DNA from 2 places in the Micromonospora sp. ATLC20 genome. Region 1 is predicted to be linked to the other one. Evidence: riboswitches for the same ligand, from Rfam matches in the RefSeq annotation. Region 1 holds a riboswitch; the other holds the start of a gene.
The links. Region 1 has a riboswitch for S-adenosylmethionine ahead of AC2CHG_RS02785 (aminotransferase class V-fold PLP-dependent enzyme). Riboswitches for the same ligand answer to the same signal wherever they lie in the genome.

Region 1 (11,890 bases):
CACGCCGGCGAAGACCACGCCGAGGCTCTCCACCCCGGTCGGCAACGTCACCAGCCCGTCGCCGACCGTCTTGGCCACCCCGGCGCCGAAGTGCGCGCCGACGAAGTTGCCGACGGCGGCCAGCGCGAGCGCGATCCGGGGGGTCAGCGCCCGGGTCGAGATGCTGGTGGCGATCGCGTTCGCCGCGTCATGAAAGCCGTTCGTGTAGTCGAACGCCATGGCGACCGCGATCACCGCCAGCACGGCGATGAGTTCGGGTGTCACTGGATCAGGACTCCTTGACCGCGATGGTCTCGACGGTGTTGGCGACGTGCTCGAAGGCGTCGCAGGCGGCCTCCAGCTCGTCGGCCACCTCCTTCATCTTCAGCACCGTGAGCGCGTCGTACTCACCGGAGAAGAGGCGTACCAGCAGCATCCGGTACGCCTGGTCGCCGTCGTTCTCGAGCCGGTTGCACTCGATCCAGTAGTCCTCGAGATCCTTCATCGACTTCAGCCGGGGCATCGCCTCGGCGGTGAGCTTGGCCTGCAGGTCGAGCACGTTCACCAGCTCGTGCAGCTCGCGCGGAAGCGACGGGAGCTTGGTCAGGCCGTACAGGTAGAGCAGGTTGCCGACCGCCTCCAGGTGGTCCATCACGTCGTCGAGCAGCGAGCCCAGCCGGTAGATGTCCTCCCGGTCGAACGGCGTGATGAACGTGGAGTTGATCTTCTTGTACAGCTCGTGCGTGATCTGGTCGCTGTCGTGCTCGATGTCGGTCAGCCGCTCGCTGATCGACTGCACGTCGGCACCGGGCAGACCCAGCTCGTTGAGCAGTTCGGTCCCCTTCACCAGGTTCTGCGCGGCCCTGGTGAAGAGCTCGTAGAAAGCGCCCTCGGTGGGACGGAAGGAAAACTTCACAGCACGGACCTCGTCGTGTCGGTGGAAGGGTGGCCGTCGCCCCCCGGGCGTCTGCTCTGCGCATGCTAGGGACCGCGCCGAACCCACTTTCGATCGGCCCACCCCTGGTCAGGCCCGATTCACCGCTCGTTCACCTTCCGTTCATCTGGTCACCCGCCGAGTTGGTTCCGTAACCGGTCACGCTCCCGTTCGACGTCGAAATCGGCAGGCGGATACCCCAGATCCAACCCGTCGAACGTCTCCCGCAGCAGGTGGGCGACCGCCCAGTCGCGGTACCACTTGCGGTCCGCCGGCACCACGAACCAGGGCGCGGCGTCCGTGCCACAACGCTGGAGAGCCTCGGCGTACGCGTCCTGGTAGTCGCCCCAGCGTGCCCGGGTGTCCAGGTCGCTGGGGTTGAACTTCCAGAACTTCGTCGGGTCGGTGAGCCGCTCCATCAGCCGCTCGCCCTGCTCGGCGTACGAGATGTGCAGCATGACCTTCACCACTGTGACCGCCTGCTCGGTCAGTTCCCGCTCGAAGTCGTTGATGATCGCGTACCGGGACCGCCAGGTCGCCTCGTCGACCAGCCCTTCGACCCGGGCGATGAGCACGTCCTCGTAGTGGGAGCGGTTGAACACGCCCACGTACCCGGGTGGCGGCAGCGCCCGGCGTACCCGCCACAGGAAGTCGTGCCGCAACTCCTCCTCGGTCGGCGGCCCGAACGAGCGGATGTGCAGCCCGAGCGGGTTCATCGCGCCCGCCACCCGCTTCACAGCGCCGTCCTTGCCGCCGCAGTCCATCGCCTGGAGAACCAGCAGCACCCGGCGCGGCCGGTCGCCGTCCAGCCCGGCGTCCGCCTGCGCCGGAGCGCTGGTGGCGCTGCCCGGGCCGGCGGCGCCCTGCGCCGAGGCGTACAGCATCTCCTGCTGCCGCCCGAGTTCCGCGCCGATCAGCTCGACCTGGGCCCGCGCCCACTCCTTGCGCGCCGGTCCGCGTCCGGCCGCCACCGGCAGCCCCGGCGTCGACCGGGGATCGACAGCCGCCAGATCCACAGTGCCCGGCGAAACCCGAAGCAGTTCCCGCATAGGCCCACCGACGGGCCGCACCACCTCACTCATCCCCCGATCCTCACCCCCGGAGCCCGTCCCCGCCCGCCTCGCCCCGTCGATCTTGCGGTTACGGCCCCCGGTACGCCCGGAAAGCACCGTTTGCCGGGGCGGCAAGTGCAAGATCAACGAGGGAGGGTGGGGTGCCGGCGAGGGTGGGTGGGGTGCCGTGGCGAGGGGTGGGGCGGGAGAATGAGGGGGTGGACGAGCTTGCGGGGGAGTTCGAGGCGGAACGAGGGCGTCTCCTGGCTGTGGCGCAGCGGATGCTCGGTAGCCGCAGCGAGGCCGAGGACGCGGTGCAGGAGACCTGGCTGCGCTTCTCCGGCGCGCTGAGCGACCCGGAGGAACGCGCCCGCGTACGCGATCTGCGCGGCTGGCTCATCACCACCTGCTCCCGGATCTGCCTGGACGTGCTCCGCTCCGCCCGGGTGCGCCGGGAGGCGTACCCCGGTCAGTGGCTCCCCGAGCCGATGGTGACAGCGGTGCCGGCGGCGGACGGGTTCGCGCCCGACCCGGCCGAGCGGGCGGTACGCGCCGACCAGCTCGGCACCGCGCTGCTGGTGGTGCTGGAACGGCTGACGCCGGAGCAGCGGGTGGCGTTCGTGCTGCACGACGTGTTCGCGGTGCCGTTCTCCGGCGTGGCGGACGTGCTCGCGGTGACGCCGGAGGCGGCCCGTCAGCTGGCGTCGCGCGCCCGCCGGGCGGTGCACGGGCCGGACGCGCCCCGGCACAGCGCCGACCTCGCCGAACAGCGGCGGGTGCTCGCCGCGTTCGCCGCCGCCGTGGAGTCCGGTGAGCTGGAGCAGCTGGTCCGCGTACTCGCCCCGGACGTCGTGTCGATCGGCGACGCCGGCGGCCACTTCCCGGCCGGCCGCCGGCCGGTGGTCGGCGTCGACTCGGTCGCCCGCCTGCTCCTCGGCCTGTACGGCCAGGCCCGGCAGCGGGGTGGCCTGCGCGGACGCCCGGTGCTGGTGGACGGCACACTGGGATGGCAGACGGAGTTCTTCCACCGGGACGGGCGAACCATCCGGATGGTCACCTCGTTCGCCGTCCACGAGGGGCGGGTCACCGGCGTGTTCAACCAGCTCAACCCAGCCAAGGTCGGCGAGCTGCCGCCGCTGGGACCGGACGCCGCCTGGCCGCCGCGCTGGTGAGCCGGCTCAGACCACCAGTGCGAGCCACTTCCGGTACGACGTGGCGAACGGCTCGGTGCCGTCGCCGAGCGCGCCGAGCAGCCAGCGGGACGCGGCCTCGGCCTCGGTGACCACGTCCTCCGGGTAGCCCCAGCGGGCCCGGTGCACGGCGAACTCGTCCTCGTCGCGCAGCTCGACCAGGCCGGTCTCGCGGCGACGCACCACGTCCAGGTCGAGGTCGATCAGGTGGACCGTCTCCTCGCCCTCCCAGCGGGCCGGGGTGGCGATGTCGCAGTAGACCTCGCTGGTGCGCGGCGGCGGGTTGAACATGCCGGTCCACCAGCCGTGGTGCGGCACCAGCAGGACGAACGGGATCCGCTCGACCGACGGGCGGCCGTGGTAGACGGACTCGGTGCCGGCGGGCACGCCGAGCCAGACGCCGAGATCGTCCTCGGCGAGCCGGCGGGCCGGGTAGTCGCGGTGTGCGCTGCCGTCGTACTTGCGGTAGATCACGCGGACCACATCGCTCGGCATGCCTGGCACCCTAACCGATTCCGGCCACGCCACGCGATCGGGAGGTAACCGGACGCGACCCGCCGTCCCGCCACGCCGTCGGAGCGGCCGGACCCCCGTCGGTGCCGGCGGGTACGGTCGCACGGTGACCCCGTCCCGCACCGCCACCGGCCCGGCCGTCCCGAAGAAGCGCCGCAAGGGCCGCGCCGGTGCCGGAGAGCTGCTGACCGCCGCGGTGGGCGCGGTTCCGGGCGGCGCGGCCCGGCCGGGTCAGCAGCAGATGGCCGAGGCGATCGAGCGCAGCATCGCCTCCGGAGAGCATCTGCTGGTGCAGGCCGGCACCGGCACCGGCAAGTCCCTGGCGTACCTCGCTCCGGCGCTGACAGTGGACGGGCCGGTGGTGGTCTCCACCGCCACGCTGGCGTTGCAGTCCCAGCTCGTCGAGCACGACCTGCCGAGGCTGGCCGACGCGGTCGAGCCGGTGCTGGGCCGCCGCCCCACCTTCGCCGTGCTGAAGGGGCGTCACCACTATCTCTGCCTGGCCCGGCTGGACAGCTCGGTCGAGGACGAGCCGGACGACGCGCTGTTCGACGCGCCGCGCGCCGGCAACAGCGGCGGCACCAAGTGGCTCGGCGAGGCGGGCCGGCTGGGCAAGCAGGTGCAGCGGCTGCGCGACTGGGCCGAGGAGACCGCCACCGGCGACCGCGACGAGCTGGATCCGGGCGTGGACGACCAGGTGTGGCGCAGCGTGTCCATGCCGGCCCGGGAGTGCGTGGGTGCGAGCCGCTGCCCGTTCGGGCAGGAGTGCTTCGCGGAGGCGTCCCGGGCGCGCGCCCGCGAGGCCGACATCGTGGTCACCAACCACAGCCTGCTCGCCGTCGACATGCTCGCCGGGCGGCACATCGTGCCGCCGCACAAGCTGCTCGTGGTGGACGAGGCGCACGAGCTGGCCGACCGGGTCTCGTCGGCCGCCCAGGCGGAGCTGGTGCCGGAGCTGATCGACAGGTCCACCCGGCGGGCCCGGCCGCTGCTGCGTCCCGACGTGGCCGAACGGCTCACCGAGGCGGGTGACGCGCTCGCCGTGGGGCTGGCCGAGGCGCCGGCCGGGCGGCTCACCGCAGGTCTGCCGCCCGCGCTGCGCGAGGCGTGCACGCTGCTGGACTCGGCGACCCGGGCCGCGCTGGAGGGGATCGGCGACGTGAAGGCCGACGACCCCGATCCGGTACGCAAGCAGCAGGCCAAGGCCGTGCTGGACGAGCTGTCCACCACCGCCCAGCGGCTGTTGGAGGAGGCCGACCACGACGTCGCCTGGGTCGAGAAGCCGGACAACGGCAGTCGCCGGGCACTCGTCGTCGCGCCGCTGTCGGTGGCGGGCACGCTCGCCACCCACCTGTACGAGGAGCGCACGGTGGTCGCCACCTCGGCCACGCTGGCGCTGGGCGGCCGCTTCGACACGGTGGCCCGGGCGCTGGGGCTGGACGCGCCGCCGCCCGCCCCGCCGTCACCGGCCGCCGCCGCGATCGCCACCGCTGCCGCCGCGGGCCGTTCCCCGGTCACGCCGGTGGCCGCCGCCGAGGGCAGCCGCGCGTCGATCGGCACCGTCCCCGCGACCGAGGGGCCGGGCTGGAGTTCGCTCGACGTCGGCTCGCCGTTCGACTACGCCCGGCAGGGCATCCTGTACGTCGCCGCGCACCTTCCCCGCCCCAGCGTCTCCGGGTTGCCCGGACCGGCCGGTGAGGAGTTGCTGGCGCTGGTCGAGGCGCTCGGTGGTCGTACCCTCGGGCTCTTCTCGTCGCGACGGGCCGCGCAGCAGGCCGCGGAGCTGGTGCGCGCGCGGACCGACCTGCCCGTGCTGCTCCAGGGCGAGGAGGCGCTGCCGCTGCTGGTACGCCGGTTCCGTGAGGTGCGGGAGAGCTGCCTGTTCGGGGTGATGTCGCTCTGGCAGGGGGTGGACGTGCCGGGCGACGCCTGCCAGCTCGTGGTGATCGACAGGTTGCCGTTCCCCCGCCCGGACGAGCCGCTCGCGGCGGCGCGGGCGGCGGCGGTGGACGCCGGCGGCGGCTCGGGTTTCGCGGCGGTGAGCGTGCCGATCGCGGCGGTCCGGCTGGCCCAGGGTGTCGGCCGGCTGATCCGGGCCACCGGTGACCGGGGCGTGGTGGCGGTGCTCGACTCGCGGCTGGAGACGGCACGCGGGTACGGCCCGTTCCTGCGCCGCTCGCTGCCGCCGTTCTGGTACACCACCCGGCCCGAGGTGGCCCGGGGCGCGCTGGAACGGCTCGCCAAGAGCTGACGCCCGCGCCTCCCCGGGCGGGGTGACGCGGGCGTCGGCGGGTCTTTCCTGTTCAGGGCGCCTGGGAGGCGACCACCACCGCGTCCGGCGGGGTGTCCGGCACGGTACGCGCGGCGAGCCGGCGCACCGCGGTGTTGAGGACGGCGATCAGCGGCACCGCGACCAGCGCGCCGGCGATGCCGGCGAGCACCACTCCGGCGGCGATGCCGATGATCACGGCGAGCGGGTGGATGGCCACCGCGCGCCCCATGATCAGCGGCTGGAGCACGTGGCCCTCGACCTGCTGCACGCCGACCACCACGCCGAGGATGATCAGGGCGGTCACCGGGCCGCTGTCGACGAGCGCGACCAGCACGGCCACCACTCCGGACAGGAACGCGCCGACGATCGGGATGAACGCGCCCAGGAAGACCAGCGCGGCCAGCGGGAACGCGAACGGGATGTCGAACAGCACCAGGAAGATGCCGATGCCGACCGCGTCGATGAAGGCGACGAGCACCGTGGCCCGCACGTAAGCGCCGAGCGTCGCCCACGACGCGCGACCGGCGTCGTCGACCTTCCAGCGGGCCGCGACCGGCAGCAGCCGGACCAGGAACCGCCAGATCGAATTGCCGTCACGCAGGAAGAAGAACGTGGCGAACAGCACGAGCACGGTGCCGGTGAGCACCTCGGCGAGCGTGGCGGCGGTGCTGAGCGCACCGCTGGTGAACCGCTCGGTGTTGCCGTTGATCCAGTTCTGCGCCTCGTTGATGTAGCGGTCGAGCTGGCTGTCGGACAGGTGCAGCGGGCCGGTCTTGAACCAGTCCTGGATCTGCCGAACGCCCTGCGAGGACTTCTCGCTCAGCTCCGGTACGCCCTTGATGAACTCGTTGACCACCAGCGTCAGCGTGCCCACCACGGCGGCCAGGCCGCCGACGAGCACCACGCCGGTGGCCAGGGAGCGGGGCAGGCGGGCCCGGAGCAGCCAGCCGACCGCCGGGGCGAGCAGCGCGGAGAGCAGCAGCGCCACGGTCAGCGGGATGATCACGATGCTGATCGTGCCGACGATCTTGAGCAGGGCCCAGGTGACGATGCCGATCACGATCAGGCGCCAGCACCACGCGGCGGCGATGCGCAGCGCGTGCGGCACCTCCGTGTCGTCCCGGCTCACAGTCGAGGAGTGCATCGCCGCCGGCGGCTGGACGCCCACCACCGTCGCCTCCGGCGCGGCGGGCGGCCCGGGCGAGGCGGGCGTGGCCACGCCCCCGTCCGCCGCCTCCGCGGCGGCTGCCCGCCGGGTCCGGGCGGCTTCGCGGCCCGACTCGTACGCACGGCGGAGCCGTCCGCGCATCCGCTCCATGCGGCTCAAGCGCACCTCCGGCAAATCGGCCCCACCGGGTCACAGGGGGCACAGGATACGTCCGTACGCCCCACCCTAGGGCGACTCGGCCACACATTGCCCTCCCGGCGCTCTCACCAACCACGCCGGAATCGACGGACGGCCACGCGGTAGCGTCTTCGCGTGACCGCCGACCAGAGTCTCGACGCCGGGCTGCCGATCCGCCTGCTGCACGACCGCGTGCTGGTGCGTACCGAGGGTGCGGAGGGGGAACGCCGCTCCACCGCCGGCATCGTGATCCCCGCGACGGCCGCCGTGGGCAAGCGGCTGGCCTGGGCCACAGCGGTCGGCGTCGGGCCGAACGTCCGCGCGATCGTGGCCGGTGACCGGGTGCTGTTCGACCCGGACGACCGCTCCGAGGTCGAGTTGCACGGGCGGGCGTACGTGCTGCTGCGCGAGCGGGACGTGCACGCCGTGGCGGCCGAGCGGGTGGAGAGCACCGCCGCCGGCTCCACCGGTCTGTACCTGTAGTCCTCCCCTCCGACGCCGCTCGCTCCGCGGCGGTGCCGTTTGCGGCGCTGCCCGGCGGGAAGCCCAGGCACCTCAGCGCGCCCTGGGGAGGGACACCATGCCGGTAGTGATCAAGAAGATCCTCGCCTGGGGATTCCTCGCGTTCCTGATCTACTTCATGGCGTTCCGGCCGGACGGCGCGGCGCAGGTGTTCAAGGGCATCGGGGCCGCGCTGATGGCCATCGCCCAGGGGCTCGGCGACTTCCTGACCGGCCTGATGAGCTGACCGGCGTCCCCGACGAACCGGCCGGCCTCAGCGCCCGGGGTGCCAGGGCGCGCCCGGGTCGTGCCAGCCGCCCGGGCCGTGACCGCTCGGGCCGTAGCCGCTCGGCGGGAAGGCGGGCGGCGGGGCCAGCACCACCGGGATCGGCACCACCGGGTCGTCCGGCGCCTCCACCGGGCGCTGCGAACCGTCCGGGAACCGCAGGTGGTAGCGCTGACCGTCCCAGACCCCGACGGGCGCCTGCGGGTCACGACCGACGAAGTACGACCGGTACGCGGTGATCGCGTCCAGCAGCTCCCGTTCCTCCCGTGCCGTCCGCTCCCGCTCGGCGGGCTTGTGATCGAGCCCCCGGCGCATCCCGTCGCGCAGCAGCGCCAGCCGGGTCGCGGCGAACTGGTAGCCGCGCATCGCGCGTACCCCGCCCTCACCGGCGACCCGCCGGGCCCAGGTACGCGCCGCGTGCCGCCGGCCCAGGCTCCCCAGCGCCGCCACCTCGGGCGGGGTGAGCCAGCCCGCGCGTACGTAGTCGGGCAGCGTGCGCTCGGTGAGCCGGCCCTCCCAGGCGCGCAGCCAGATCGCCAGCCCCACCATCGCGAAGAAGATCGGCATCATCAGGCCGATGAAGCCGTAGAGCGCGATCACCGGCTGCCCGATGGCCTGGGCCAGCGTCGGCAGCAGGTTCCAGGTGCCGTGCAGGATCATCGCCACGAGCAGCCCGGCGAGCGGCGCGAGCACCCGTACCCGGCGGTCGGCGGTACGCGCCGCGATACCGAGCCCGACGCCGGTCATCGAGGTGAACAGCGGGTGGGCGAAGCCGAACAGCAGGATCCGGCCGATGAACAGCGCGATCACCAGTTGCGTGCCGGTGGCCGGGCCGTACTGCTCCACGCCGGTGCGGTAGCCGTAGCCGCCCAGGTAGAGGATGTTCTCCACCATGGCGAAGCCGACCGCGGAGAGCCCGCAGTAGACCAGGCCGTCGGTGATCCCGGAGAACTCGCGGCGCCGGAAGATCAGCAGCAGGAGCGGGCCGGCCGCCTTGGTCAGCTCCTCGATGAACGGGGCGACGAGCACCGCGGTGAGCGCGGCGGGCAGCCCCAGGTCGTCGAAGATCTGCGCGCCGGTCTGGTTGACCTTCAGCGAGATGGCGGTGGAGACGAAGGCACCCCAGGCGAAGCAGAAGACGAGGTAGGGCAGCGGCTCGGGCTCGTAGCGGTCGAGCCACAGGAGGCAGGCGACCAGCACCGGCACCGGCAGGACCGCCGCGACGGCGCCCACCAGGAGCGCCTCCGCGCCCAGGCTCTCACTCAGCTCGTAGACCATGTAGAGCGCGCCGGCCGCGATCAGCAGCACCACCCCGGCCAGCACCATCGCCCGTCGCCAGCCGAACCGGCGCGACGGCATCCCGGGCGTCGGCGCCCCCGCGGGCGGGGCGGCGGGCGCGTGCGGTGGCGGCGGTGCTGCGCCGGGCGGGGTGTCGGCCATGCGGTCAGCGTAGTCACCCGCGACCCACTGGTCCGGTCGCATCGTCACGGCTATGCTCCCGAACAGGTCACGAGCGCCAGCGTCAAGCCCCGGCTTGCTGGCCGGCAACCCTCGTCGAGGTTCGCGGTGGGGTGCCCCGGGTGATGACCGGGCCCGGTGCCGCTCCGCGCGCCGGGCAAGCGCGGACCCCGTCCCGGCACGCCTGGGGTCCCTGTGACCCGGAGGCTCCGGCATGACCGTCACCCTCGTACCCTCGCTGCCCGTGCTGCCCGCGCCGGCCCGGCCCGACCCGCTCGGCGTGCTCGGCGTACCGGGGGAGATCAACCTGGACCACGCCGCCAGCGCGCCGTGCGCGCGGGCCGCGGCCGACGCGGTGGCCGGGCTTCTTCCCTGGTACGCGAGCGTGCACCGGGGCGCCGGCGCGCTGTCGCGGCGCTGCACGCTGGCCTACGAGCGGGCCCGGCAGACGGTAGGCGACTTCCTCGGCGCCCGCCCCGGCGACCACGTGATCTTCACCCGGAACACCACCGACGCGCTTAACCTGCTGGCCCGGGCGCTGCCCGCCGGCACCACCGTGATCACGTTCGGCGGCGAGCACCACGCCAACCTGCTGCCCTGGCCGCGCGGCTCGGTACGGCTGCCGGTGCCGGACAGCCCGGCCGGGGCGGTCCGGTCCCTCGCGGCGGCGCTCGGCGAACTGGCCCGCGACGCCCGGCCCGGCCTGCCGGTGCTGGTGGCGGTCACCGGCGCCGGCAACGTCACCGGCGAGTGCCTGCCGGTCGCCGAACTGGCCCGGGTGGCGCACCGGTACGGCGCCCGCATCCTGGTCGACGCCGCGCAGCTCGCCCCGCACGCCCCGGTCGACCTGACCGCGCTCAACGTGGACTACGTGGCAGTGTCCGGGCACAAGCTGTACGCCCCGTTCGGCGCGGGCGTGCTCGCCGGGCGCGCGGACTGGCTGGACACGGCCCCGCCGTACCTGGCCGGAGGCGGCGCCACCAGCCACGTCGGCGCGGCGACGCACGAGGTGCGCTGGACGACCGGCCCGGCCCGGCACGAGGCCGGCACTCCGAACCTGCTCGGCGCGGTGGCGCTCGCCGCGGTCTGCGAGGCGCTCGGCGCGGCCGACCGGGACGCGCTGCACGCCCGGGAACAGGCGCTGCTGGCACGGCTGCGTACCGGCCTGGCCGCGCTGCCGGACGTGGTGGAGCTGCGCATGTTCTCCCCCGAAGCGCCCCGGGTGGGCATCGTCAGCTTCGTGGTCGCCGGGCGGGACTCCGCCGAGGTGGCCGCCCACCTGGCGAGCCGGCACCGGATCGGGGTACGCGACGGCCTGTTCTGCGCCCACCCGCTGACCCGGCGCCTGCTGGCCGAGGCCGCCGCCCGTACCGGCCGCACCGACCTGCCACCGACAGCCCTACGAGCCAGCCTCGGCCTGGGCACCACGCCGAGCGAGGTAGACGCCCTACTGACGGCCCTGACCCACCTCTCCTAGCCCTCTCCCCCGCCGCACCCCACCCACTCACTCCCCCGCCTCGTCGATCATGAAGTTGGCCGGCCCGGAAAGCGCTTTCCCGGCAGCTAACTCCATGATCGCCGCCGGACGGGTAGCCGGGCGAGCCCGCCCCCGCGCAGCCTCACCCCCGCCCGGACCACGTGCGGTGATCAAGGAGTTTGTGCACTAGTTGATCTCCTCGGAGTCCACTAACTCCTTGATCAACGCGGTAAGGCGGGGGCGGGAGCGGGGCGGGGGGCGGGGGGCGGGGCGGGGTCAGCCGACGGGTGGGGCTGTGGGTGGGTGGGCGGCGGGGTTCTGGGCTGCGGGTTCGCCCTGGCGGTTCTCGCCGAACGCCTGCCGGACCAGCCGGTTCGCCTCCTCCTGCTCGATCCCGGAGGCCACCATCAGATCGCTCGCCGTGGTACGCACCTGCGCGATCACCACGCTGCCGGAGAAGCCGACCCCCTCGGCGTACGCCCGGCCGGCCTCGCTCACCGCGCGCAGCGACCGTTCGCGGGCCTCCTGCGGCTCCTGCCCGGCGGCGAACTCCTGGCGGAGCAGGCGCACCGACTCGGCCAGGTGACCTATCGCGTCCGGCATCGGCTCAGGGACCGGCTCGTCGTCCTCGATCATGGTGACCGCGCGGCGGATCAGCGTGCCGCTGTTGCGCATCGCCCGGTCGATCGGGTCGGCCGCCTCCGCGTAGTGGGTCAGCTCGCTGCGCCGGTGCCAGCGGGCCGGGGAGAGCGTGCTGGTCTCCTTGGCGCCCTCGATCGCCTCGGAGAGCGCGGCCAGTTCCTCCTTGTTCTCGCGCAGCCGGAACAGCGCCCGCTGGGCCGCGTCCCGGTCCCGGTTGCGCACCGCGTCGGCGCAGGCGTCG
Region 2 (11,890 bases), on a different contig from region 1:
GATCCGGGCGGCCGTCTGGTCGGCCACGCCGGCGGCGTCGCGGCGCCGGACGAGCCGGGCCTGACGCTCGTCTACGCGGTCTACGTGACCCCGGCCCGGCGGGGCACCGGCCTGCTCGCGGCGCTCGTGGACGAGGTGGCGGCCTGGTCGCGCGCCTGCGGGCGGCCCGAGCTGATGATGGAGGTGGTGGTCGGCAACGACCGCGCCTACCGGGCCTATCAGAAGCTGGGCTTCGTGGACACCGGGGTACGGGTGCCGCACCCCCGGATCACCGGCCTGTACGAACTCCAGATGCGCCGCCGGGCCTGACCGGGCGCGGCGTTGATCGCGGCGTCAATGAGGGGCCCCTCCTCTACCGGAGGCGTTAAGAAGGGGCCCCTCCTTTCAGGCGTGCCGGCGGCTCTGGACGATGCGGAACCGGTTTGCCACGTACGCGCCGTCGGTCAGCGCCGAGTTGGCCGCCGCGTTCGCGCCGGAGCCGTGGAAGTCGGAGAACGCGGCCGACTGGTTGACGAACACCCCGCCGGTCAGGTTGCAGGACAGGTGCACCCCGGCGTCGACCGCCGCGGCCTCGGCCGCGTCCAGCACCGCCTCGTCGGTGGAGTAGACGCCCGCGGTCAGCGCACCCTTCTCCCCCACCGTCTCGCGCAGGATGCGCAGGCTGTGCTCGGTCGAGTCGGTGGCGATGGCGAACGAGATCGGCCCGAACCACTCCCGCGAGTAGGTGGCGGTGTCGGACGCGTCGAGCTTCACCACGGTCGGCGTACGCACCACCGCGCCGGGGAACGACGGGTGCTCGACGGTGCGCGACTCCAGCACCGGCTCGCCGACCTTGGTGACCTCCTCCAGCCGCTCCAGCACGCCGTCGTTGACGATCGCGCCGGTCAGCTCGACGCCCCGGGCCGGGTCGGCGGTCAGCTTCGCGACCGCGCCGGCGATCCCGGCGGCCACCTCGTCGAAGCTCTTGTGCCCCTGGTCGGTGGAGATGCCGTCGCGCGGGATCAGCAGGTTCTGCGAGGTGGTGCACATCTGGCCGCTGTACAGGGTCAGCGTGAAGCCGAGGTTGCGGCAGAGCCCGGCGAAGTCGTCGGTGGAGTCGATCACCACCGTGTTCAGGCCGGCCTTCTCGGTGTAGACGGCGGCCTGCCGGGCGTTCGCCTCCAGCCAGTCGCCGTACTCGGTGGAGCCGGTGAAGTCGACGATCTTGACCGCCGGGTGCAGGGCCAGCGTGGTGGCGAGCTTCTCGCCGTCCGTCTCCGGAGCGAGCTGCACCAGGTTCGGGTCGAAGCCGGCCTCGGCGAGCACCTGGCGGGCGTACTTGACGGTGATCGCCAGCGGCAGCACCGCGCGCGGGTGCGGCTTCACCACCACCGGGTTGCCGGTGGCCAGCGAGGCGAACAGACCGGGGTACGAGTTCCAGGTCGGGAACGTGTTGCAGCCGATGACCAGCGCGACCCCGCGCGGCACCACGTGGAAGGTCTTGGTCATCCGCAACGGGTCGCCCTTGCCTGCGGCCTTCTCCCAGCCGGCGGTCCCCGGGTGACGGGTCATCTCCGCGTACGCGTAGGCGATCGCCTCCAGCGCCCGGTCCAGCGCGTGCGCGCCACCGGCCTGGAACGCCATCACGAACGCCTGGCCGCTGGTGAACTGCACCGCGTTCGCCAGCTCGAACACGTTGCGGTGCAGCCGGTCCAGGATCTCCAGGCAGACACCGGCGCGGGCCTGCGGGCCGGCGTCGCGCCAGGCGGGCAGCGCCGCGCTCGCGGCGGACACCAGCTGGTCGGCGCTCGCGTGCGGGTAGCGCACGTCCAGCGCCACTCCGAACGGGCTGGTCTCGGTCGCCACTGTGGTGCCGTCACCGGCCTGGTCGAGCGGGAAGTCGCCGCCCAGGTACGCCTCGAAGGCGGCCTTGCCGTCGGCGGCGGCCGTCTCGCCGTACACCCGGGGGCTGGGCGACTCGGGGTAGGCCGACCAGTACCCGCGCTCCGCGATGGCGGTCAGCGCCCGGTCGAGGGTCTCGCGGTGCCTGTCGTACAGGGGGTGCGGGGTCTCCGTCATGCCCGCCATCATGCAACAGAAAGGCACCAGATCAGTAGGGGCGTGTCACAACTGGAGATTGTCCGCGGTCGTGACCGGGGAGGGCGTAGCACACCGCACGTCGGGTATGCCGCACCGGCGACGACGACGGGTGGTACCGATGCGGATGACAGAGATCCGGGTACACGGGGTCGGCGACCGTGGCCCCGAGGCCATCCTCGACCGCCCGATCGTGGTCCGGGTGGCCGGTGACGCGAACGCCGGGTTCTACCGTCCCCGGCCGGGCTTCGGCGATCCGACCGGCCCGGGCGGGGTGACGCTGGAGGCGTACCGCTGGGGACCGCTCGCCGGCGGCCGGGCCCGCCGGACCCTGCTGCTGGTCCTGTTGCTGCCGTTCATGCTCGCGAACATCGCGGTCTGGATGCTGCCGGTGGCCGGACGCGAGGCGGCGGTGGACCGCGCTCTCTGCCGGCTGTTGGCCGCAACCCTGACCGCCCTGTACGTGCTCTCCCTCGTCGGTGTCTCCCTCGACCTGGTCGCCTGGCAGTGCACCGCCTACCCCCGGTGCGTGGAGGCGCGGCGGTGGGTGTCCTGGCTCGCCGGGGTTCCGGTCGGCGCCCGGCTGGCGATCCTGGCGATCGTGCCGATTGCCGGGATCGCCGTGCTGTGGCGACTGAGCGCCCGGACCTGGCAGCTCCCCGAGGACGCTCGCGGCGCCGCCCAGGGTGTGGGCGCGGACCGGCTGGACGAGCCGGCCTTCTGGGACACCCGGGCGCTGCTGCGCCGCCTGCGTTCGCTGCACGTGGCCATCGCGCTCGGCACGCTGGACGTCGCGCTCCTGCTTCCCGTCACCGGGCAGGACCGGTCCCCCATCGGGTACGTGCTGCTGGCCGCCGACGCGGCGCTGCTCGCCGTCGCGCTCGCGGTGCTCTGCCGCCCATCCGTCGAGCGGCGCGGCACCGGGCCGGGCAGCGAGATCATCGTCCGTTCGGTGCGGCTGGCCGCCCTCGGGCTCACGGCCCTGGCCCTGGCCTACGCGTTGGTGCCGCGCCCCTCGTGGCGGGCGCAGGACACCCTGCCCGGCTCGGAGGAGATGTCCTCCGCCCTGTTCGTCGCTCAGGTCGTCCTGGTGACGGCGCTCGGGGTGAGGACGGCCGTGCAGGGACGGCGGCCCTCGATCAGGCCGCACATCATGGTTCTCGGGCTGGGCGCGCCGGTGCTCACGACTCTCGCCGTCGGGATGGCGGTGGCCTACTCCGCGGCGGTCAACTTCCTGCTGGCCGGGTATCTCGACCGGGGGTCGGAACCGACCCTGGCCCGCCCGCTGCCACCAGGAGCGCCGCCGCTGTGGCCGCCCGCCGCCTTCCGCTGGGTGATCCTGGGAATCTCGCTGGCGCTGCCCGTGGCGGCACTGCTGGCGCTGGCCGGCGGTCGGCTCGGCCGGGCCCGCCGGCTGCGGGCCGCGGAGGAACTGGTCCGACAGGAGTTCCCGGAGGTGCCCCGGGTGCCACCCGAGCGGGTACGCGCGGTCCGGCGGGCGATCGTCCGCTCCTGGCTCTCCGACCGGCTCGGCGCGCCACTGCTGACGACGTCCGCGGCCCTCGTGCTGCTGACCCTCGGCGCGGCGGGGATGTCACCGTGGTACGGCGGGCCGGGCCAGCTGGCGCTGGAGCTGGGCGGGCCGAAGCTGGGCCTACCGATCGTCTTCGTGACCGATCTGGGGACCTTTGTCATCGTATGGCTCGCGGTCGCCCTCGCGGTGGTCGGTCTGCGGGGCCCCCGGTCCCCGGCCGGACGGATGGTCGCGGTGCTCTGGGAACTGGCCACGTTCTGGCCGCGGGCGACGCACCCCCTGGCGCCCCCCTGCTACGCCGAGCGAGTGGTGCCGGATCTGACCCGGCGGATCCGCACCCTGACCGCCGGGGGAGACGGCGTCATCCTGGCGGCGCAGAGTCACGGCAGCGTACTGGCCGCTGCCACCGTGCTCCAACTACCCCCGGACCGCCTGCGCCGACTCGCTCTGCTCACCTACGTCACCCCGCTGACGCGCCTGTACGCCCGGATCTTCCCGGCGTACGTCAACGAACGACAGTTGCACGAGGTGGGCGAGCGGATCGGCTGGCGCTGGATCAACCTGTGGCGGCGCACCGACCCGATCGGGGGCCCGGTGTTCCCGGACGCCTCGCCGGCGTATCCGGCCGGCCGGGTCGATCGGCGCGTACGCGACCCGCGCGGCCTGCTGATCCCGCCGACCGACACCGTGCCGCCGGCCGTCAACCGGCACCGCTTCGAGCCGGACGACGACTTCCACGCGGCGATCACGGAACTCAGCGCGCGGCTCCGCGCGGGCGGGTAGCCGCGCCTCGGACGGTCGCGTCAGGCGCGGGGCCGCGCATGGCGGGAGGTCGTCAACTGCCAGTCGATCGAGCCGGCCACCGGGCGGAAGCCGAGCTTCTCGTTGATCGCGATCATGTGCCGGTTCGCCGCCGCGTTCCAGGTGTCGACGGCCCGCAACGCCGGTTCGTGCGCCAGCGCGTACGCCAGGTTCTCCGCCTTGCAGAGCAGGCCGAGCCGGTGGCCGCGGTGATCGGGGTCGACCAGGGTGATCTGCTGCCAGGCGTGGTCGGTGCTGCTCGCGTCAAGGCTGAGCTGGGTCCAGCCGACCAGGCGGCCGGTCGCCTCGTGCACCGCACCGGTGTTGTAGCGGCGTACGCCCCGGGCGTCCAGCGCCCGTTCCGCGTCCCGCACCCGCGCCGCGTCCATCCGCTCCGGCTCCCAGTCCAGCTCGCCCATGGGCGCGTCGAGCAGCAGCCGGCCCTCCAGGTAGGCGGCGTCCGCGACGTACTCGTCGGGCGCGTGCTCGCGCCACCGCACCAGCCGGTAGCCGGTGGCCGCGGCGCGGGCCTCGGCCAGCAGCGCGGCGAGCCGGTCACGGTCGAGCCCGGTCACGTCGAGCCGGCGGCGGACGTCGGCCAGCGCCGGCTCGGCGCCCAGGGCGGCGGCGAACGCGGCGCCGGGGAAGACCTGGTCCTCCTCGCCGGGCAGCGCGGCGGCGGTCGAGCCGACCAGGCGTTTGCCGCCGCGCTCGCGGAGCAGCCGGACGCCGTGCTCGTGCAGCGCGCGTCCGATGCCGCGCCGCCGGTACGCCGGGTCGACGGTCAGTTCGACGCTCGCGTTCTCGGTGTTCTCGATCGTGTGCAGGTGCAGCCGGAGCCAGCCGACCGGCAGCCCGTCCAGGCGGGCGACGAGCCAGCGTCCCTCGATGCCGGGCATCGGGTGCGACAGCAGCGCCTCGAAGCGGCGGCGGCAGGTCGGCGGAAGGTCCGGTTCGTCGACGGCCTGGGCGGCGCAGGCGATCCGGTACACCGCGTCGAGCGTCTGCCGGTCGGTGGGATCCAGCGGCGTCACGGTGAGCGTCATGCCACCGAGGGTGCGCCGGACACAGCGAAGGGGCCAGCGGTTTTCCGCCGACCCCTTCGAACGTTGGTCGGGAGGGACGTCCGCACAACGCCTCCGGCGTTGGGTCGCAAGAACTTGAAAAGTCTCCGGCGGATGCCCTCCCGCACGAAGCATCTTGCGCCGTCCGGTTCCTGCCGTCAAGTCCTTGAGGGTGGTTTTCTGGCACTCACCGCACATCACCGGTTACCCACCGGTCTCACCCGATCCCCCACCCGGGCGAGCCCCACCTCCCCCACCCGGCCACCCCGGCCCGGCCGGGGTGGCGGGAGAAGGGACCGTCAGGCGAGGAGGCCGGCGTCGCGGGCGGCGCGCAGGCTGGGCTTGATGCGGTGGGTGGGGCCGACCTGGGCGGCCACCGCGTCGAGCGTCTTCAGGCCCTCGCCGGTGTTGAAGACGACAGTCTCGGCGGACGGGTCGAGCCGGCCCGACTCGACCAGCTTGCGCAGCACGGCGACGGTCACGCCGCCGGCCGTCTCGGCGAACACCCCTGTGGTACGGGCGAGCAGCCGGATGCCGGCGCGGATCTCGTCGTCGTCGGCGTAGTCCATCCAGCCGCCGGTACGGCGCACCGCCTCCAGCGCGTACAGCCCGGCGGCCGGGTCGCCGATGTTCAGCGACTTGGCGATGCCGACCGGCTTGACCGGCGTGATCGTGTCGGTGTCGCCGTGCAGCGCGGTGGCGATCGGGTTGCAGCCGGCCGACTGCGCGCCGAACACCTTCCAGCCACCGGCCGGCGCCTCGACCAGCCCGATCTCGACCAGCTCGGTGAACGCCTTGTCGATCTTGGTGAGCAGCTCGCCACTGGCCATCGGGATGACCACCTGGGCCGGGATCCGCCAGCCGAGCTGCTCGGCCACCTCGTAGCCGAGCGTCTTGGAGCCCTCGGCGTAGTAGGGCCGCACGTTGACGTTGACGAACGCGGTGTCCTCGAACTCGTCGGTCTCCACCAGTTCGCCGCAGAGCCGGTTCACGTCGTCGTACGAGCCGTCGATGGCGACCAGGTCGCCGCCGTACACGGCGGTGGTGACGACCTTGCCCTGCTCCAGGTCACCGGGGATGAAGACGACCGACGGCACGCCGGCCCGGGCCCCGTGCGCGGCGACGGAGTTGGCGAGGTTGCCGGTGGAGGCGCAGGCGTAGCGGGTGAAGCCGAGCGCCTGGGCGGCGGTGAGCGCCACCGAGACGACCCGGTCCTTGAACGAGTGGGTGGGGTTCGCGCTGTCGTCCTTGACCCAGAGCGGCGCGGTGAGCCCCAGCTCGGCGGCGAGGTTCGGGGCGGCGACCAGCGGGGTCAGCCCCGGGTCGAGCGTGACCCGGGTGGCCGGGTCCTGACCGGCGGGCAGCAGTGCCGCGTACCGCCAGATGTTCGCCGGACCGGCCTCGATCTGCTCCCGGGTGACGGTGGCGAGCGCGGCGGTGTCGTAGTCGACCTCCAGCGGCCCGAAGCACTCGTAACAGGCGTGCTGGGCGGCCAGCGGGTAGCGCGCCGAACAGGCGCGGCAGACCAGGGCGCGGGCCGGGCTGAGGGTGGTGTCGATACCGGTGGCGACGGGAAGCGTCGACGTCATGTCGAGGAGTTCCTCTCATCTTTCCCCGCATCGCCGGGTGCGGCGGGGACGGAATTGGCACCTGCCCGCTGTCGCTCGTCGTCGAGCGTGCGGGTGGTTGCCGGGGCGTCGTCGGGCCGTATCCCTCAGCCCCTCTGGATGAGGTATTCAGTTGTGCCGCCGAGTCTATGCGCTGCTCACGGCCGCGCCACCTCGGGATCCCACGCTGTGGGCCGGCTCAGCGTCCGACCACCGCGACCGGGTCCACCACCGCGGGCCGGTCCACCACCGCGACCGGTGCCGGCGCCGTCGCGGTCGCCGCTGCCGAGGGGGCACGGGTGACGAGGTTCGCGGCCACCAGGGCGGCGATGGTCAGCCCGGCGCCCACCAGCTCCACCGCGACCGGCCGGTATCCGCGCACGATCTGCACCGCGAACGTGGCCACCGGCACCAGGTTCATGAACAGCGCGGCATTCGCCGGGCCGAGCCGCCGCACGCCGGTGTTCCACGCCAGCACCGCGAGGACGGCGGCGACCAGCACCGCGTACGCGAGCTGCGGAGCGACGGCGACGAGGTCGGCGGTGGACGGCGCGTGCTGGAGCCCGGTGAGGTCGGCGACGGCGCTGGCGCCGATCATGGCGATCATGCCGGCGACGGCGGTCAGCGTGGTGTAGCGCAGCGCGGACCACTCGGGGAACCGGCTCGCGCCGTGGGTGTAGAACGCCCAGCCGAACACGGCACCGATCATGAGCAGACCGCCCCAGCCGAACTGGCCCAGCCCGTCGAGCCGGCCGCGGGTGATAACCAGGCCGACGCCGGCCAGGGCGACGAGCGAGATGCCGAGCAGTACCGGACGTGGGCGGACGCCGTCGCGCGCCCAGCGGACGAACTGGGTGACCAGCGGCACGGTGGCCGCGAACAGCGCGATCTGCTGCGGCGCGGCGTGGCCGAGGGCGAGATTCGTCAGCGTGTTGAACCCGGCGAAGCCGAGCGCGCCGAGGAGCACCACCTCGAGCCCGCGCCGCTGGGTGGACAGGGCGGCCACGCCCTCGCGGGCCAGCAGCAGGGCGAGCAGCACGGCGGTGGCGAGCACGTACCGGACGGTGGTCAGGTTGAGGGCGTCGACGCGGGTGAGCGCGCTGGCGAGCACGGGGAACATGACGCCCCAGCTGACCACGGCGAAGATCGGGAGGGTGGCGTGACGGGAACGCATCGCAGCTCCTATGTTCGAGTATCGTCGAACCAACGCCCCGACTCTAGGAACTTGTTCGACGATTGTCGAACATGGGTTATCGTTGTCACATGGAGCTGCACGAACCCGAGCTGCGCGAGGTGCCCGTCACCGCCGTCCTGGCGGCGCTGGCCGACGACGTCCGGCTGCAGATCGTGCGCGCGCTCGCGCCGGGCGGAGAACACGCCTGCGGCTCGTTCGAGTTCGGTGTCTCCAAGGCGACCCGCAGCCACCACCTCAAGGTGCTGCGGGAGGCCGGCCTGACCCGCACCCGGGTCGCCGGCACCACCCGCTACGTTCGGCTGCGCCGCGAGGAACTGGACCGCGTCTACCCGGGCCTGCTCGACGCGGTCATCGCCGAGCGCGACGGAGTGGCATGATCGCCGGATGCGGAGACCGGCGCGCCTGATCGGCGCCCTCACCGGCGTGGCGCTGCTGACCGCCTGCGCCCCGGCGCAGGGGCCCGCCGACGGGCGGCTGCCCGACCCGCCCCTCACCGGTGTCGACCCGCTGACCACGGTGCCGCCGCGACCGGGCGCCCCCACGGCCGGGCCGGCACCCGCCGCCACCTGCTCCCCCGAGGGCATCGCGATCACCGAGCTGGGCGTGAGCGCCGCGATGGGGCTGCGGGCGATGGGCCTGGACCTGCTCAACTGCGGCGACCAGCCGTACGAGCTGCGTGGCTATCCGGCGGTCACGCTCCGGGACGCCGACGGCGACCCGATCGAGGTGCGGATCATCCCGGGTGCCAAGCCGATCACCTCCGGCTTCGACCACCCGCCCACCCGGATCGTGCTGGCCCCCGGCGAGCGGGCCGGCGCGGCGTTGATCTGGCGGAACCTGGTCACCGACCCGACAGTGGTGGCGACGGACGGCACCGAACTCGACGTCGCGCCGGTGGCCGGCCGGCCGGCGTACCCGGTCGCCCTGGACGGGCCGATCGACCTCGGCAACACCGGCCGGCTGGGCGTCAGCGCGTGGAAGCGCCGGGAGCCCGGCCCGGCCGGCACGCCCACGCCGGCCGCCCCACCGCCGCCCACGACGCCGCCGGTCAATCCGCTGTAGAACCAGAACCCGGCACGGGAGCGCCCCGACCGGGATCTGGTTCGGCGCGGACGCTCAGACCGGGACCGAGGCCGGCGCGGCGGCGCGCTCGGCCGGGACGGCGTTGCGGCGGGCCAGCAGCGCGTCGATCGCCCAGTTGCCCGGGCCGAGCACCGCGACCAGCAGGAACGACCAGCAGAAGAGCGCGGCCAGCTCGCCGCCGTTCTGCATCGGCATCAGGTGGTGCGGCTGGTGCACCACGAAGTACGCGTACGCCATCGAACCGGAGGCGAGCAGCGCGGCCGGCCGGGTGAACAGGCCGACGAGCACCAGCGCGCCGCACACGAGCTGGATCAGCGCCGCCCACCAGCCGGGCCAGGTGGCGAACGGGACAGCGCCGCCGGTGGCCGGATTGCCGCCGAAGACGCCGAATATCGAGGCGGCGCCGTGGCAGAGGAAGAGCAGGCCGGTGACGATGCGGAACAGGGACAGTGCGGGGGCCTTCAGCTGCGCCGGGATCATGGGAACCTCCTGGTACGGGTGGCGGACGCCGTCCAGGATGGCGGGACTATTGATAGATGTTAATCGATATCTTTGCAGGCGGGACAATCTCATGGGAACGCTCCCATGATATGGGCCCGGCCGCCCCGCCGCGACCCCGTCCGGTCACCTCAGCTCGTGACGTCCTTGCGGGTGAAGCGCCAGAAGGCCAGGCCCCAGAACAGCGTGGCGTAGACGACCGCCGAGAACGCGCCCTTGACCACGTCGTCGGTCTGCATCGGCGTGGACAGCAACCCCAGCCAGGCGCTGCTGTAGTGGGTCGGCAGCAGGTTGCGCAGCCCGCCCAGCGCGGTGATCTGGTCCAGGATGCTGGAGAGGATCCACAGCAGCACCGCCCCGCCGACCGCACCCAGCGCGGCGTCCGTGGTCACCGACAGCAGGAACGCCAGCCCGGCGACCACCAGCAGCACGACCGCGAGATAACCGAGTACGCCGAGCAACCGCAGCAACCCGTCTGCAGGCGCCAGCTCGGCCGAGACCTGGCTGCTCAGCGGCTTCCAGCCGTACCGGAGCGTGCCGGCGAGCAGCGCGGTGCCGGCCAGCAACAGCAGGGCCAGCCCCGAGTACGCGAGCGCGACCACCAGCTTCACCGCGAGCAGCCGGGCCCGGGGCACCGGCACCGCCAGCAGGTAGCGCAGGCTGCCCCAGCTCGCCTCGCTCGCCACCGTGTCGCCGCAGAACAGCGCCACCACCACGACCAGCAGGAACGACGCGGACACCAGGATCGAGAACAGGGTGAAGTTGAGCCCGCCCGACGTGGCCAGGTCGGCCAGGCTGGAGAACTCGCCCCGCCCGCCGCCGTCGTCGTCCCCGGCGTCGAACTGGAACGCCACCAGGATGATCAGCGGCAGCAGCACCATGAACCCCAGCGCGAGCTGGGTACGCCGGCGCGACGCCTGCCGCCGGAACTCCGCCGCGAACGGGAGCGTGGCCGAGGGCCGGTAACCGGCAGCCGCCCCGCCCGCGCCCGGCGCCGCCGTACCGGACGTGCCGCCGCCAGGCGACTCTGCCACAGACGAACCCGCCATCACCGGTCCCCGCTTCCCCGAGAGTTCTCGCCCACCAGGGCGAGGAACGCGTCCTCCAGGCGGCGCCGGGGCACCACCCGGTCCACCCCGATGCCGGCGCGGACCAGTTCGGCCACCACCTCGCTGCGGGCGGTGCCGTTGGTGTCGACCACCAGACCGCCCTCGGTGTCGGGCAGCACCCGTACGCCGTCGAGCCGGTCGAGCACCGTCCGGGCCGCGTCCGGGTCGCTCACCTCGAACAGCACGCTCGGCGACTCGCCGACGATGTCCTCCACCGGGCCGGACGCCACGATCCGCCCCTTGTTCACCACCACCGCGTGCGTGCAGGTCTGCTCCACCTCGGCCAGCAGGTGGCTGGAGACCAGCACCGCCCGCCCGTCGGTGGCGTAGCGCTGGAGCACCCGGCGCATCTCGGCGATCTGCGGCGGGTCCAGCCCGTCCGTCGGCTCGTCCAGCACCAGCAGCTCGGGCAGGCCGAGCATGGCCTGGGCGATGGCCAGCCGCTGCCGCATGCCGTGGCTGTACTTCTTCGTCCGCCGGTGCACCGAGTCGCCCAGGCCGGCGATCTCCAGCGCCTCGTCGAAGTGCGCGTCCTCCCACGGCCGGCCGGTCGCCCGCCAGTACGCCTTGAGGTTGTCCAGACCGGACAGGTGCGGCAGGAAGCCCGGCCCCTCGACCAGCGCGCCGATCCGGGACAGCACCGGCGAGCCCGGCACCAGCCGGTGCCCGAAGACGTAGATCTCTCCGGCCGTGGGCTGGGTCAGCCCCATCAGCACCCGCAGCGTGGTGGTCTTGCCCGCCCCGTTGGGTCCGAGCAGGCCGACCACCCGACCGGGGTGCACCTCGAAGTCGACGTCGGAGACCGCGACGAAGCCGTCCGCGTACTCCTTGCGCAGGTTGCGTACGGCGAGCGGGACGCCCGCGTACTCCGGGTGCACGGAGTCGTCCTGGCGGCGGTGCCGGCGGCGGGTGAGCAGCACGAC

Region 2: linked by a shared signal. The riboswitch ahead of thrC (threonine synthase) and the one ahead of AC2CHG_RS02785 (aminotransferase class V-fold PLP-dependent enzyme) in region 1 are both predicted to bind S-adenosylmethionine.

Annotation. Positions count from the first base shown of each region.
Region 1 covers NZ_JBXUOV010000006.1:6,159-18,048, reverse strand. Annotated here, with positions in the region: gene AC2CHG_RS02835 (inorganic phosphate transporter) at 1-264, opposite strand, end outside; gene AC2CHG_RS02830 (DUF47 domain-containing protein) at 269-895, opposite strand; gene AC2CHG_RS02825 (PPK2 family polyphosphate kinase) at 1,045-1,995, opposite strand; gene sigJ (RNA polymerase sigma factor SigJ) at 2,184-3,137, shown strand; gene AC2CHG_RS02815 (DUF402 domain-containing protein) at 3,144-3,650, opposite strand; gene AC2CHG_RS02810 (ATP-dependent DNA helicase) at 3,775-5,919, shown strand; gene AC2CHG_RS02805 (AI-2E family transporter) at 5,972-7,258, opposite strand; gene AC2CHG_RS02800 (GroES family chaperonin) at 7,421-7,768, shown strand; gene AC2CHG_RS02795 (hypothetical protein) at 7,866-8,033, shown strand; gene AC2CHG_RS02790 (PrsW family intramembrane metalloprotease) at 8,061-9,554, opposite strand; SAM riboswitch class IV at 9,578-9,700, shown strand; gene AC2CHG_RS02785 (aminotransferase class V-fold PLP-dependent enzyme) at 9,745-11,007, shown strand; gene AC2CHG_RS02780 (FUSC family protein) at 11,284-11,890, opposite strand, start outside.
Region 2 covers NZ_JBXUOV010000153.1:860-12,749, forward strand. Annotated here, with positions in the region: gene AC2CHG_RS24430 (GNAT family N-acetyltransferase) at 1-309, shown strand, start outside; gene paaN (phenylacetic acid degradation protein PaaN) at 385-2,058, opposite strand; gene AC2CHG_RS24440 (hypothetical protein) at 2,198-4,393, shown strand; gene AC2CHG_RS24445 (GNAT family N-acetyltransferase) at 4,414-5,457, opposite strand; gene thrC (threonine synthase) at 5,775-7,064, opposite strand; SAM riboswitch class I at 7,077-7,209, opposite strand; gene AC2CHG_RS24455 (DMT family transporter) at 7,282-8,256, opposite strand; gene AC2CHG_RS24460 (ArsR/SmtB family transcription factor) at 8,346-8,654, shown strand; gene AC2CHG_RS24465 (DUF4232 domain-containing protein) at 8,662-9,339, shown strand; gene AC2CHG_RS24470 (DoxX family protein) at 9,394-9,840, opposite strand; gene AC2CHG_RS24475 (ABC transporter permease subunit) at 9,990-10,907, opposite strand; partial or broken gene AC2CHG_RS24480 (ATP-binding cassette domain-containing protein) at 10,907-11,890, opposite strand, start outside.